DNA from 2 places in the Priestia sp. JSM ZJ58 genome. Region 1 is predicted to be linked to the other one. Evidence: a T-box and tRNA genes for the amino acid it is inferred to sense, from the RefSeq annotation. Region 1 holds a T-box; the other holds one or more tRNA genes.
What was found. The T-box of region 1 lies ahead of ileS (isoleucine--tRNA ligase). A T-box ahead of a tRNA ligase gene usually reads a tRNA of that ligase, here a tRNA-Ile.
Positions count from the first base shown of each region.

Region 2: it has a tRNA-Ile gene. The T-box ahead of ileS (isoleucine--tRNA ligase) is inferred to sense a tRNA for this amino acid. The anticodon was not compared.

Region 1 covers NZ_JBISEM010000001.1:2,011,297-2,019,182, reverse strand. The annotation lists gene ACH6EI_RS10755 (hypothetical protein) at 1-29, opposite strand, end outside; gene ACH6EI_RS10750 (Type 1 glutamine amidotransferase-like domain-containing protein) at 114-821, opposite strand; gene ACH6EI_RS10745 (immunoglobulin-like domain-containing protein) at 928-1,431, shown strand; gene ileS (isoleucine--tRNA ligase) at 1,474-4,572, opposite strand; T-box leader at 4,625-4,866, opposite strand; gene ACH6EI_RS10735 (GIY-YIG nuclease family protein) at 4,956-5,942, opposite strand; gene ACH6EI_RS10730 (phosphorothioated DNA-binding restriction endonuclease) at 6,045-6,926, opposite strand; gene ACH6EI_RS10725 (sunset domain-containing protein) at 7,263-7,886, opposite strand, start outside.
Region 2 covers NZ_JBISEM010000001.1:375,005-382,890, reverse strand. The annotation lists gene ACH6EI_RS01950 (peptidoglycan D,D-transpeptidase FtsI family protein) at 1-146, opposite strand, end outside; gene ACH6EI_RS01945 (MFS transporter) at 308-1,585, opposite strand; gene sodA (superoxide dismutase SodA) at 1,715-2,323, opposite strand; tRNA gene ACH6EI_RS01935 (tRNA-Ser) at 2,521-2,613, opposite strand; tRNA gene ACH6EI_RS01930 (tRNA-Ile) at 2,625-2,701, opposite strand; tRNA gene ACH6EI_RS01925 (tRNA-Asn) at 2,705-2,779, opposite strand; tRNA gene ACH6EI_RS01920 (tRNA-Met) at 2,820-2,893, opposite strand; tRNA gene ACH6EI_RS01915 (tRNA-Asn) at 2,895-2,969, opposite strand; gene ACH6EI_RS01910 (DUF456 domain-containing protein) at 3,032-3,517, opposite strand; gene ACH6EI_RS01905 (Na/Pi cotransporter family protein) at 3,604-5,259, opposite strand; gene ACH6EI_RS01900 (DUF1189 domain-containing protein) at 5,487-6,263, shown strand; gene ACH6EI_RS01895 (MFS transporter) at 6,415-7,626, opposite strand; gene ACH6EI_RS01890 (hypothetical protein) at 7,703-7,886, shown strand, end outside.

The DNA of each region.
Region 1 (7,886 bases):
ATGTTTCCCCAGTATTGTTTATAACTCACTGAAGCACCCTCCTATATAGAATCTCTGCTTATGTATGTACGAATAAGCTCCATTTTATACAGAGAAACATGAAAAGCGGCCATTTATTGCTTGTGATTACCCAAATTGGTCACCGGGAGTTCACGTTCAATTACTTCTTCCTCTTTTCGATCAACAGCGTACGCTTTTGCTGTTGCCCTTGAGCTAACTGACGTGGATAGCTTCTCATCTTTAAAATGCAGCGCGACTCCGTCATCTACAGCGTAGCCTTCTTTCATTTCCCCGCTTGCCATTAACTCATGATACGAAGGTCTTCGATTGCTTTCTCCGTCGTAGTGAGGACAGTTGCTTCCCGTTAAAAATCCTAAACAGTCGATTTTAGACAGTTTATTGTTCATTGAATCGGTGACGCCTTCTTCAAACCAGCAAATCGAACCTGCGCTTATTCCCGCTAAGATCACTCCTTTTTCATAAGCCTCTTTTAAAATCGTATCCAGTTCCCATTCTTTCCATAAAGAAAGCATATTCCTTGTATTACCGCCGCCTACATACAAAATATCGTGCTGCAGCACATATGCTTTTAAATCTATAAAGTTTGGTGAAAACAGCGATAAATGAGACGGTGTACATACCAACTTCTCAAACGCTTCATAAAACCTTTCTATATAATTATCGGCATCTCCGCTGGCTGTAGGGATAAAACAGATTTTCGGCACATCTATATGAGCTTGTGAAAGTATGTATTGATCCAGAAGCAAGTTATCCGGCTCCATCGAAAAACCTCCGCCGCCCATGGCTATAATTTGTCTCATTTCAATTCTTCCTTTCAAAAAAGTGATATAGAAAATGTAAATTCATACTATTTCAAACAAGAAGTTTTCCGTATAATGGAAGAGTAAAAAAGGTGGTGCAAAGCTTTTGAAAATAGTACGAACACTTTTACTAATACTAGGTATTTTTATTATCTTGTTTTGTATCTTTGGCTATATCGATTATAACGGTCAAAAAATGGATTTAGGAGCCAAACAAGAAAAAAACATCCCATCTTCCATAAGCATTGACGGGAGAACTATTACGCTATCTGCTGTAAGCGAAAAGTACGATAAAACGCAGTTTGGCTTTTTTGTTATTCAAAACAATTCGACGCATACCTTAACGATTCCTTATGAAAATACGGCGGATCACTTAAAAGACGGAAAGTGGTACGAAGTTGTGCTAAACGGATTGGAGTTTCCTGATAAAACTGTCACGCTGAAGCCAGGGAAATCACTCAAATTAGATATCGCAACTCCTAACTACAAAGTAGGAAAATATCGTTTTGTTCAACACTTTAAAGATGAAAACGGAAAAGAGTATGTACTAGCGGCTCCTTTTGAAATCGTTTGGCCGAGTCTTAAAAATGTTCTCGGACAGTTTGATTAAAGGTAAAAAAGCACTTACCTGCTATGAGGTAAGTGCTTTTTATCAGCTCTGATTTAAAACGCTAAGCGTAACTTGCTTTGTTCCGACTTTTACCGTCTCTCCGTTTTCGGTAGCTTCTGTCACATGAAGACTGTGTAGCAAAAGATTTTCTTGAAGCAGCGTTTCAAACTTCTCGACAGCTTTCTGCACTTCTTCGTCTCCGCTAAGCTCCAAATCGATACGTAAATTCACGGGTAAATCCAGCTTTTTACGATAGTCTTGAACCGCTCGAATTACTTCACGAGCGACTCCTTCCTGCACAAGTTCTTCGGTTAACGCCGTATCCAACACCGCAGTATACATGCCGTTTGAAGCAACCGCAAAACCTTCTTTTGGCACTTTTTCAACAAGTACGTCTGCCGTTTCAAGCGTTAGGTTTTCTCCTGAAGCAAGCGTAACACTTAGCTTGCCTTGTTCAACAAACTCTTTTCCTTTCTCTTCTGAAAGGTTTTTCAGCGCTTGGTTGACCTCATTAACTTGTTTCCCGAACTTTGGTCCAGCCTGTTTAAAATCAAGTTTTAATACGTATGAAACAAGTTTGTCGTCGTCTTGCTCCACGTTAAAGTTCTTTACATTAAGCTCATCTTTGATGACATCACGATATGCTTTCCACTCTACATCTTCTTCCGTTACCACAAGCGAAAGACTTTGCAGAGGCTGCTTTACTTTTAACGAATGCGTATTTCGGATGCTTCGGCCTAGTTCCACCACTTGAAGCACCGCTGCCATTTCTTTTTCCAGCTTTTCATTCACTTTGGTTTGATCACACACAGGATAGTCTGCCAAATGAACGCTTTTTCCTGTCAGATTTTCATGAATATCATCCGCAACAAACGGCGTAAACGGCGCTAACAGCTGACTAAGCGTGACTAACACTTTATGAAGCGTATCGTAAGCCGCTGCTTTTTCGCCGTCCATCCCTTCTGACCAAAAACGATCGCGAGAACGTCGTACATACCAGTTGCTTAGCTCTTCAATGAATGCTGCGATTTCACGAGCGGCATTTGTAAATCCGTAATCTTCAAGATGTGCTGTTGCTCGCTTAACCGTACTATGCAAACGCGAAAGAATCCATTCATCCAATTTTGTTTTTTTCAATTCATACGTTTGCTCAGGGTCATAGCCGTCAAGCTTGGCGTACAGAACGTAAAAGCCGTACACGTTCACAAGCGTATCAATAACTTTTGATTTCGCTTCTTGCACGACCCGCTCTGAAAACTTCTTCGGATTCCAAGGTGCACTGTCTGCTAAAAGCGCCCATCTAAGCGCATCCGCACCAAATGTATGAATAAGATCAACAGGGTCTAGCGCATTTCCTTTACTTTTAGACATCTTTTGACCGTTTTCATCTAACACGTGGCCAAGAGACAAAACGCGCTTATAAGGCGCTTTTCCAGTAAACAGCGTTGAAACTGCCATCAAGCTGTAAAACCAGCCGCGCGTTTGATCAATTCCTTCTGCGATAACGTCTGCCGGGAACTGCTTTTGAAACAGTTCGCTGTTTTCAAACGGATAGTGATACTGCGCAAACGACATCGATCCGCTGTCAAACCAAACGTCAATCACTTCCGGCGTTCGCTTCATTTCTCCGCTGCAGACCGGACACGTCAGCCGCACGTCATCTACATAAGGCTTATGAAGTTCAATGCTGTCATCAACGGAATGAGACGCATGATTTTGAAGCTCTTTGATACTTTTCGGAGCTACTTGATGCGCACATTCCCCGCATTCCCATACGTTCAGCGGCGTTCCCCAGTAGCGCTTTCTGCTGATGTTCCAGTCCACCATATTTTCTAAAAAGTTGCCAAAGCGACCGTGCTTGATATGATTCGGGTACCACGTCACGCTTTCATTGTTTTTCAAAAACTGTTCCTTCAACGCCGTCGTTTGGATAAACCAGCTTTCATTTGCGTAATAAAGAAGCGGCGAGTCGCATCGCCAGCAAAACGGATAGCTGTGCTCATGCTTTTCTTTATGATACAGCACGCCTTCATTTGCTAAATGACGAACGATATCAACGTCGCAGTCTTTCACGAAACGTCCTTGAAAAGGCGGCACTTCAGACGTGTACTGTCCTTTTTCATCCACTACGTTCACAAACGAAAAGCCGTTTTCTTTTACGACTCTGTAATCATCTTCACCATATGCAGGTGCTAAATGAACAACACCCGTTCCGCTTTGATCCGTTACGTAATCAGCCGTTACGACTTCATGCCCTTTTTCCACTTTCACAAAATCAAACGGCGGCTCATATGACATCCCTTTTAACTCATTTCCTTTATGATGAGATAAAACCGTATACTCTCCTTTTAACACTTTGTCTGCAAGTGCTTCTGCCACTATATACACGCTGTCGCCTTGCTCAGCGCGAACGTAGTTCATCTCTTCATGCACCGCAAGCGCCACGTTTGACGGAAGCGTCCAAGGCGTTGTCGTCCACCCTAAAAAATACTCATTATCGCGGTTTTTCACTTTAAATTTCACCGTTACCGTTAAATCTTTTACATCTTTATACCCTTGCGCTACTTCATGCGAACTTAGCGACGTTTGACAGCTCGGGCAGTAAGGTGATACGCGGTGGCCTTTATAAAGAAGTCCTTTGTGATGAATCGTGCCAAGCACGTTCCATACGCTTTCAATGTAGGAATTCTCTAAGGTGATGTAAGGGTCTTCCATATCAACCCAATAGCCAAGCTGCTCCGTGAACGTGCGCCATTGTTTTTCATACACAAACACACTTTCCTTACACTTGTTGATAAAAGCTTCTACGCCGTATTTTTCAATGTCATGCTTCCCCGATATCCCGAGCTGCTTTTCGACACCGAGCTCTACCGGCAGTCCGTGCGTATCCCAGCCTGCTTTTCGGATCACTTGATGCCCTGTCATCGTTTTATAACGAGCCACCACGTCTTTAATCGTCCGGCCTAGCGCATGCCCCACGTGAGGCAAACCGTTGGCTGTTGGAGGCCCTTCATAAAATACAAACGAAGGATGCCCTTCTCGATTTTGAACCGACTGCTGAAACACATTTCCTTTTTGCCACTGCTGCTGGATACGCTGTTCGCGCTCTTGCGAAGACTCCCTTACATTCACTTCTTTCATGTGATACCACTCCTTTTAAAGTTAAAAGCACACAAAGAAACCCGTCCCTATGACTAGGGACGGGTTTTAACCGCGGTACCACCCTGGCTTCTATTGATCCGTTCATCAATAGCACTCAGCAACGTACAATCATACGCGTTCTTTTTAACGGTAGACTACCGTTCAAACTTACTTATCGTTCAGTTTGACTTCTCAGAGAGGATATTCCCCTGCAGCTTGAACACTGGCTTTCAGCTATCACCAGCTCTCTGTGGAACAAACTTGCAGCGTACTGATTCTCTTCAACGAATTTGTGTGCTTTTATTAGTAGTTATTTTATGCGCTTTGGAAGGGAATGTCAATGTTTTAAAATCCTTATTGAAATCCAAAGGTTTAGATCTAAGTTATTTTGTTTCTGCACTTAACATTTGATCGATTTTATTACGCGCTGTTATCCCGTTCTTATCTTTCCATTCAGAAGTTCCACTGCTTCTTCGCTGTGTCACAAACACTGCCGCAGCTGAGATAGAAGAAAAAATTTGATCTTGTACCAGCATGTATCTACCATCTTTTATTTCTAGTACACCGTTTTCTAGAAAAGTATTAATATGGTCTTGCTGCCTTTTAAGTTTAGCTCCTTCTAGCTGTTGTTCGCTCGCAAGCAAAGCTCCTTTATAGACAAGAAATCCATCGCTAACATATTTCCCGGTCGCATACGCATCTCGGCGCTTACAATATAGAACGTCCTCTACTATTACTGATTTTATATCTTTTGACAAATGTGTCTCAACTTGAACAACCTCTTCTATCGCTTGCTCTGCTTCAATCTTTGGTATGTCACCAGACTGTACAGCTTCGCTTTCATATTCTATTCCATTTGAAGCATCCGCAAAAATGGAAAAGCCTAACCCACCAAGTAAAACTTTAATAACATTAAAAATATCTGTCAGGTCGTCTCGTCTAAATTCACGCACAAACGGTTTTGTGGGAACGGTTTGATTAATATCATATGTACCAGAGCGCATGGCTGCTAGATAAGAAATATGTTCTAAGTATTTTACATCAACTTTATCTAATTGATCTTGAGAAGCATTAGAGACAATTAACACGGCCACATCCCAAAAACTTTTACCTGTTGATGGACTAGCATGCTGTCTTAAACGTTCATATCCCACTTCTGCCTCTCCAATATATGCCTCTTTATCTTCTCCAAATAAAAAATAAATGCCGGGCTTTTCTACTTCGCTTTCACCCTTTAAATCTTTCAAACTATTTCTGGGAATGAATACAGCCTGTATCGTTGTATTCGGCACCTCAGATACTTTAATCCCATTTGGATCTTCATCGTAAAACCAAGTCTGTATTCGTTTCGCACCGCTTTTTCGTAGCATCTTTCTTCCTCCGTCTATATCTTCTTGAACGTATTTTAACTGACATTACAATATGTAAATCACTTCCTAATTATAGACGCAGCAATCTATCATTCACAAAAATTAATTTATATCACCTGCTTGATATCTAGCAGGTCCCCTAAATACTTCTCTAACATGCCACCCAAGAAAATCTTCACTCGGCTGATACGCCGGATGAATAGGATCTCTAAGCTTTTGCCCGTGAAACTTCATAAGCCATTCTTCAAATCCATTCGTCCCGTGCGCTTGAGTTGCCACTAACAGCTCATTATGATCTGAAAAAGTAAAAACTCCTCGATCAAATAATTTATGATGCATTGAACATAACGCGATTCCGTTACTTTCAATATCTGGCCCTCCCGCTTGATGCCACTTAATATGAGCGGCCTCTACACCAACTAAATTATGTCCAAGACGAACGTTAAACCCACAAACAGCGCAGCTATATCCGTAAGCTTGCAGAATTTTCTCTCGAAACTTTGGATCTCTTCTTCGCTTTAACTGTGTTTCAAAATCCAAGCCTACGGCTCTTAATATATCTTCATGGATCGTATCCGGAAAATGTTCATTTAATAAAAATTGCGCGACGTCTTGAAGCAGCGTAGGATCATTTGCAAAAAGGTTATAAACATCCTGTCTAAAACCGCCTACTATATTTGTACTTAGTAAATATTTATCTGTAAAGCTACGCTTATCCACTGCTTCGCTTAGCTCCCATATTCCATCTCCTGTCAAACGAACAAAAGGATGCTCTGGATGGTAGGAACTCCGAGAAGGTCCAAACTCCATAAGCAGCTCTTTTAAAGGGATTTTCACCTCCCTATACGGCAGGTGCATTCGTTGCTTGGCCTGTAGCTGACCTAGGGCATACAGTATCAACAATGGTTTGTGCGGAGCTCGTTGATCCCTTTTTTTCCAGATGTTTAAGTTCTTTATTTTTTGTAGTACTTCTTCTCTGTTCATAAGCTTGCTTTAACTCCCATCTATAAAACTATTTAAAACCTTAGAGCTAAGACCGTTTTTGAAAAAGTATTAATAAATGTAAGTATAATAGCTAATTCTATTATATGACAGCATTAGATGGGCCAGTGAACTTTATTTACAGACGCGTTTACAAAACTCTACTTTAAGCTTTCTTACCCAAATTATTTTGTTCAAAGTATTCTTTTTTCATATCTTTTCTGCTTTTAAAACTTACTCGTCCTGTGCCTTTAATACATACGTTATATTAATCCTCTCATAAAGAAAAAAGCTCTCCAAGAAACATATAGGAGAGCTTTTAAAGGTTGCATACATTTTTTATCGTTGGGATTCTCTATATCCAGCTGCTTGTGCATCCGCTTCTGAACAAAACCAAACAATGTTATCTTGAGTTCTGTCATAATAAGCTCCGCCAGGTACGTGGTAAATTTTCGAGTTTTTGTTACCTTTGATTTGACCCGAACAAGACATATTAGACTGTTGATCATCACTCGGATCATTTTCAAATGGCTTATAATTTCCACTGCTGCTAGTAGAACTGCTTGTTGTAGCCTGTTGACTAGCTGCTTGTTGTTGAGCTTTACGCTCTGCTTCTTCTTTTGCCGCTTGCTCCTGAGCTTTTTGTTCTGCCTTTTCTTTTGCTGCTTGTTCTTCAGCTTTTTGTTTTGCTTCTTCTTTTGCTGCTTGCTCCTGAGCTTTTTGTTCTGCCTTTTCTTTTGCTGCTTGTTCTTCAGCTTTTTGTTTTGCTTCTTCTTTTGCCGCTTGCTCTTCAGCTTTTTGTCTTGCTTCTTCTTTTGCCGCTTGCTCCTCAGCTTTTTGTCTTTTCTCTTCTTTTACTGCTTTATCACTATCATTCTTTTCAACTTTTTGCTTGCTGCTATCAGCAACATCTTTTTTAGATGCAACAGTGACGCTGTTTTGCGAAGAACTTACTTGAGTTGA
Region 2 (7,886 bases), 1.6 Mb from region 1:
TCGACTTCTCGTTCGTAATTCTCACCGTACACAATTTGAACAAGTCCCAACCGCAAAATTAATACGGAAAATAGGGCAAATACGGTCAAGAAAAGTAAGTTCACACGAAAAGGCACGTGACTTTTTCTTCTTTTTTTCTTTTTCATACCAACACCTACACTTTATAAAACATATATACCATAACACCATAAAATCAGACATTTAGCAAATAAATAGACACCTGGCAGGTGCCTATTTACACAACGTATTTATTCTAAAAGAAAAGCGAGGCATTTTCCATAGTACAAATGAAGGAGCTAATAATACTCTAAGCTGGAGACTCTCCGTCTCCTTCATTTAATACTGGAGGAGTAACAGTCGTTTCTTTTTTGTGCAGAGGCTGTGAGATATGTCTTACACAAAAATAAATGATCGTATGCCCTGCTCCAACAATAGCTAATAAAATGGGAATACTTTTTGCTTCATCAAAAAATAGTACGGCTATTAAAAATAAAGATATGGAAACGACCCGCCCAATATTCAGAAATACTTCTCTGACAACAATGTATTCGATTCTTTTTGAAACAACGTCCTTTGCTCGTCCAATCACATCGTACGTTAGAGAAATGAATGGAACCAACAAAATAGGATAGGCAATAGCAATACAAACAGCATATATAATTAACTTTGGATACGATAAGTTAAAGATAAGCAAAAAGACTGCTCCATAGAGAAGGAGGCCCCCGGTGAAAATAAATCGAAGGCGATTTTTTTGCTTAATAAATCTTGAGGCTACATAGTATCCTACAAACGCCACCGCTGAATTCACCAGTCCATAAGTTCCTAAAGCTAATTCACTTCCCGTCGTAATAAATACCATGACGGATACGACAAAAATGAACGTACCTTCACGCAATCCTTGAAAGAAATGAGCCTGTAATATTCGATTCCAGTCTTTGTTGACTTTTCGTTCAGCCCACACTTCTTTAAATTTGTATACTCCTTCAGCTGCGCGTCTTGTAATAAAAAAACTAAGCACAACGGCACCGACAAACAATAGCAGAGATACACCAAACACAATTTTATACCCAAGTGATTCATACAAAGCGGAAATAACAAAGCCCGCTCCTAAAGGACCAATCATCCCTGCAAAAGAGTTTAAGATCCCTAAAAATCCGTTAAAAAAGTCTCTTGTATCAGGTTCTGTAATTTCAAAAGTTAGCACATTAAAAGCTAGCCAATAAAAGCCATATCCTATACCCAGCAGTCCACCAAGCAATACTAAATACTCGGCTGCGTTAGCTCCACTGACCAATACAGCGATATAAAAAACAGCTAAAAAAGATACGCCTAACCTTAAAACCACAACCCGGTCAATTCGTTTGGCCCATTTACCTGCTAAAATAAACGTAAGCGGCTGAAGCACCACTACCGCTAAATTATAAATAGCGAGATCCGAAAATTCGCCTGATTGTTTCCACAGATAAATGTTAACAAACGAATTGGAAATTGAAATAGCCAAGGCATAAAGACCGCCTATAATTAAAAGCAAAAGTAAATCTTTACTAACTTCTATATCTCCAACTACTTTTTTTAATAAAGGCATATCAAAAAACTCCTTTTCTCTTCTACACCTAGTGTGTGAAAAAGAAAAGGAGATATGTAAAAGAATTGGAAAACAAAAAAGCCAGTAAAGGTAATAATTACTTTACTGGCTCTTAAATACGTCTTCAGCTTATTTTGCAGCGTCGTAACGCTTAGCAACTTCGTCCCATTTTACAACATTAAAGAATGCTGAAATGTAATCTGGACGGCGGTTTTGATAATTTAAGTAGTAAGCGTGCTCCCAAACGTCTAGACCAAGAATTGGCGTTTTGCCTTCCATTAATGGGCTATCTTGGTTTGGTGTGCTTGTTACTTCTAATTGGCCGTTGTTTACAACTAACCAAGCCCAGCCAGAACCGAAGCGAGTTTTAGCTGCATTTGCAAATTCTTCTTTGAATTGATCAAAGCTGCCGAATTTGCTAGCAATAGCGTCTGCTAATTCACCAGTTGGAGCACCGCCGCCGTTAGGGCAAAGGATTGTCCAAAATAATGAGTGGTTCGCATGACCGCCACCGTTATTGCGTACTGCTGTACGGATATCTTCAGGAACAGCATCTAAGTTTGAAATTAACTCTTCAATACTTTTGCTTTCTAAATCCGCTTTGCCTTCAACAGCAGCGTTTAGGTTTGTAACATATGTGTTGTGATGTTTTGTGTGGTGAATATTCATTGTTTCTTTGTCGATATGTGGTTCCAGTGCATCGTATGCATAAGGTAGTTCTGGTAATTTGTAAGCCATGAATAATTCCTCCTTCAAAATATGTAAGCATTTTGGCGCAAAAGCACCATATACGTTTAGATTAGCAAATTTACCCTACTCTTTCAAATAAAAAGTACCTAATCCATGATTTATATTTACCTAATTCCCATTCGCTATTCTTTTAAACATAAAAAAAGCTTCTTTTTCTCAAAAGAAGCTTTGAATAGACAATAGTATGGCGGAGGAAGAGGGATTCGAACCCCCGCGGGCTTTAACACCCCTGTCGGTTTTCAAGACCGATCCCTTCAGCCGGACTTGGGTATTCCTCCAACCCTATAAATGGTGGACCCTGCAGGACTCGAACCTGCGACCGGACGGTTATGAGCCGTCTGCTCTAACCAGCTGAGCTAAGGGTCCACGTGGCTCCACAGGTAGGACTCGAACCTACGACCGATCGGTTAACAGCCGATAGCTCTACCACTGAGCTACTGTGGAACAATATGAATTATGTATGTCACAAACGTAAATTGGAAAATAGCGGCGGAGGGGATCGAACCCCCGACCTCACGGGTATGAACCGTACGCTCTAGCCAGCTGAGCTACACCGCCATGGCTCCACAGGTAGGACTCGAACCTACGACCGATCGGTTAACAGCCGATAGCTCTACCACTGAGCTACTGTGGAACAATATAACATTTACTAGCGACATTAAAAATTTAACATGTTTCTGGCCTAAAGTCAATATATTATTTTAAAACAGCGTATAAAAAATAGGCAATCATCAACAGTTGAATAAATCCTTTCGAGATAGCGCCACTAAAAAAGCCAATAACCGAACCTACTCCAATTTTTACTGCGTTGCTAATTGTGGTCCGATGAACAATCAGTTCTCCTACAATCGCTCCGATAAACGGCCCTAAAATAATTCCAAATCCCGGAATAACAAACGGACCCACAAGCAATCCAACTGTACTTCCCCAAACGCCTGCTTTAGTCCCTCCGAATTTTTTCACACCAATAATATTAGCGATATAGTCTGCTAAAAAAAGTGCGACAACTAACAATCCTTGTATCACCCAAAATAACCAGCTATAGGAGCTAAAATCATAAAATAAACCGTATATAACAAATCCTAGCGCTACAAATAGCACGCTTGGGATGATGGGATAAACCAACCCAACAAACGATACAACAAAGCTAATGATAACTAATGCCCAACATAAAATAGCCATGCCCGCACCTATCCTTTTTATTATTACTATTTATCATACAATAACCACTCTTATAAAGAAAGGCCTTGCATGAGCAAGGCCTTTCTTTATTTTACCTTTGAATATGTCTTTAGATAGCGATCTCCGAGTACCGCTTCCGCAATATTAACAGCATGATCTCCAATTCGTTCTAAATTGCTAATGATATCGACAAAAACAATAGCAGCAGAACCTGTACATACATTTTCATTTAGACGTAAAATGTGCTTCTTACGAAGCAGACGCTCCATTGCATCAATCTGCTCTTCTTTTTGAATGACCTGGACTGCTTTTTCTCTATCTACTTTTTCTAAAGCAAAAACAGCTTCTTTAACTGTTACAATAGTCAATTCGAACATATCAGCTAAGTCGGTATTAGCTTCTTTTGTCATTCTCACCTTATTTGTAATTTGATAATCAACAAGTTCAATGATATTTTCAAAATGATCGCCAATACGCTCAATATCTCGCGCAGTATCTAGAAGCACAGAATGCTCTTCGCTTTCAGCTTCTGACATGGAAGAGCGGGATAACAACACTAAATAATTCGTGATTTTTTTATCTAAATTGTTAATGGCATTTTCAATTTGCATAGTAGCATCAGAATGTTTAGGATGGCGCGTCTTCAAATAACTATTGGCTTCTTCTAACCCAATCGTCGCGAATTCTCCCATACGAATAAGCTCTGCTTTTGCCTGCCCAAGAGCAATTGAAGAAGACTGTTCAATAAAAATAGGATCAAGATGTTTAGGTTTAAAGTCTATAACAGCATCTTCACCAGGAATCAGCTTTGTAACAATTAACGCAAGCAGACCGATAAGAGGGAACTGAATAATTGTATTGGTTGTGTTAAAGAGACCATGAGCAAATGCAATCGTCATTTCTGGGTTTAAGCCCATCGTCTCTCTCAAGTACTCCACAAGACGAGTAAATAACGGCAAGATAATTAAAAAGATAGTTGTACCAATTAAGTTGAACATTACGTGCGTTAAAGCAGCCCTTCTTGCTGCCACACTTGCCCCGATTGAAGCTAAAATAGCGGTAATAGTCGTACCAATGTTGTCTCCAAACAATACAGGCAGCGCGGCATGTATATCAATAGCGCCCTGTCCAAAAAGTTCTTGTAGAATTCCGATAGTAGCGCTAGAGCTTTGCACAATCACCGTAAATAAAGTGCCAATTACAACTCCTAAAATCGGATTATCACTCATGCTTACAGTTAAATCATGAAACTGTTGAAGTGAGCGAAGCGGCTTCATCCCGCTTCCCATAAGCTCTAGACCAAAGAATAACATTCCAAACCCAAAAGCGATTTGACCAAAATTTTGAACAGGTTTACTTTTAAAGAAAAAGAGTAAAATCGCTCCCACTGCGAGAATAGGAAGAGCGTAGCTCGAAATGTCAATTCCGATTATAAAAGCTGTAACTGTCGTACCGATATTTGCGCCCATAATAACCCCTATAGCTTGGCGCAAAGTCATAAAACCGGCACTTACTAAGCCTACCGTAATAACAGTGGTTCCTGAGCTGCTCTGAATAAGAACGGTAACCAGAATACCTGCTAGAACTCCCATAAACGGATTAGTTGTGAATCTGTCTAAAATATCGCGCAATCTATCTCCTGCTGATTTTTGCAACCCATCTCCCATGAACTTAATCCCGAATAAAAAGATTCCGAGTCCACCGATAAATTCAAAAATCATTTTTTGAACATCTAGTTCCAAACACCTCAACTCCTTGATTTTTTTCTAACGACATAGAGAAGTCCCCACTATTATTAACGAATCTTAAAAGCACTGTAAACGTTTTTACGCTAATGTTTACAATAACTTAACAGTATATTTACATTGTAATTGGAAACGATTTCTAGAATCTATTGTAAACCTTGAATTTCCGCTATAGAATAAATTATAGTTAGAATTTTTTAATAAAAGGAGGGTTTACAATAATCATGTTAAAAAAGATGGGATGGAGTCTTACTTCTTTTCAAAAAATGAGGTCTCTTCGCTTTGAGCATACAAACAAAACCATTGGCTTCATATTGTTTTTAACACTTATTTCTTTGCTGCCTACATTTTTCTTTATGACGTTGACAATTGTAAACGGCTATCACATTGCTACAACAGAGCTCCCGAAATCTGTTTCTTCTTTTTCTATTTCAAATTCACAGCTTACGTCAAGCCAACCTTTCACAAAAAAAGTAAACGGTACCGCTTTTATCTTAGACCCCTCACAGTCTATTGAACGGTTTCATTCCCCTGCTCATGCAATTGGTTTTTTAAAGGATGGAATTTACATCACGACTAATTCACAAACACAAACGTATTCATATGAGTTGCTAAACTGGCATCATAAAGATAAAAATGAACTGTTAAACTTGCTGCACGAACAAAAATTTTCTTTATACATACTTGTCCCTATCGCTATGCTTTTACTGTACGTATTAACATCTGGACTAAACTTCCTTTCTATTACCTGCCTTGCTTATCTTGGAAAACTGATTGGACTCATCACTAAGAAGCAGCTTCCTTTCAAACAGCTATGGGCACTGAGCGCTTATAGTACGGTAGCCTTCACGCTGCTTTATACGCTTTTTGAAGCTTTTTCTTTTTCTCTAGCAACACATAGCTCTCTTTACTGGATAGGAACGTTCTTCATTTACTTATTGCTCGTCACAAGGGTTCCTATGAGAAAAAAGGTAAAACCTAATAAAGCGATTGAAACATAACGAAATGAATCCAATCAACCGCTAGAAGCACCTACATACATAAAATCTATGTTTACCCTGCCAATGAAAAGCTCCGAACGAATTTAATTCTTGATCAAGAATCAAATTTGTTGGGAGCTTCTTCAACTAACATACTTTTGTCCCAGCCTCTTTATTTCTGTACAACTTTTCTTCTCCCCATTGCAGAAGAAAAAATTTTCAACTGATACAAAACCCACAAACCTCCTGCTGCGAGCAAACTAAAGCTATAAATAAACATCAGCCTTTCAGTATGCATCCACACTTCAAAAACAACGGGTCCCAACGCTACTCCTAAAAATCTCACCGTTCCATAAATGGATACAATAAATCCTCTTTCTTCGTCTGAAGCCGCTGAAGTAATCATCATATTAATACAAGGAAGAACAAATCCTAAGCCGCCAAAGGCGACTGTCAAACAAAACATCAGCACAGGAAGCGTATAAATCACCGTTAATACTCCAAACATTACGAATAAAAGAATCATTCCTACTATCATCAATTTTTTCATGAGCACTACATCTGTTTTGATTCGCTGACCGGTCCAATAAGAAACGAGCGTCATCGCGCCAAGAGGAAATAAAAAAGCGGTTCCTTTGAAAAAACCGTCTATATGATACGTTTCCTCTATTAAAAAAGATAAGTAATATAAAATGCCAAATAATAAAAACAACCCCAGTCCCCCGACAAAGAATAAAGGAAAAAGCGATTTTCTTTTATCATAGACGATCCCAATGGCTCTCTTTAAATACTCTCCAACAGATACTGAATCTGAACCTGTTTTCGCTTCTCTCACATACATGGCTATACCTACTAAAGCAGCACCTGCAGCTAAAGGATACACAAAAAATGCGGCATACCATACAACGAGTGCCGCCGTTGCTCCAATTATAGGTGCAACCACTTTTCCAGCTCCATTATATACTTCTAAAATCCCAAGGACTTTTGCTCTTTTTTCCCCTGTAAATACATCTCCAGTTAATGCCATTGCCAACGTTGTAGTACCAGCAGCGCCAATCCCTTGAATCACTCTTCCAGCCATCAACACAGCAAAGCTTCCAGAAGAGACCAAAGCGCTACTAGCAGCGACAAGGCTACCGATTATCATCACGATGAGGGAATACATAATTAATTTTTTACGTCCATATCGATCTGATAAAATTCCTACCGCAGGAATACACAATGCAGCCGGAATCGAAAATACACTCAGTATCAAACTGGTTTGGACTCCACTTAAGTGAAGTGACTTTTGAATGCTTGGCAGCAGAGGAATGAGCATGGAATTTCCCAGCACCATGATTAAAGGCAATAAGCCTAATGAAACAATCATTAATTTTTCTTTCAATTTTCGTTCTCCAATCATATTTAAGTAAGACAAGCATAGGCTTTACACATAAGCAAAAGAATGAAGGAGGAGCATAATGAAAAAGCTATGTGCATTAGCCGCTTTCGCTTTTATCGGATATATTTGTCACTACGACATTAAATACGGGACCATTCCTACTGCGACTGAAGCAGTTCAAGTCAGCAAAGCGCAGCCTGCAGAAACAAAAGCCGCCAGCTCTTCTTCCACCTATACAAAAATAAAAATTAAGCCAGGCGATA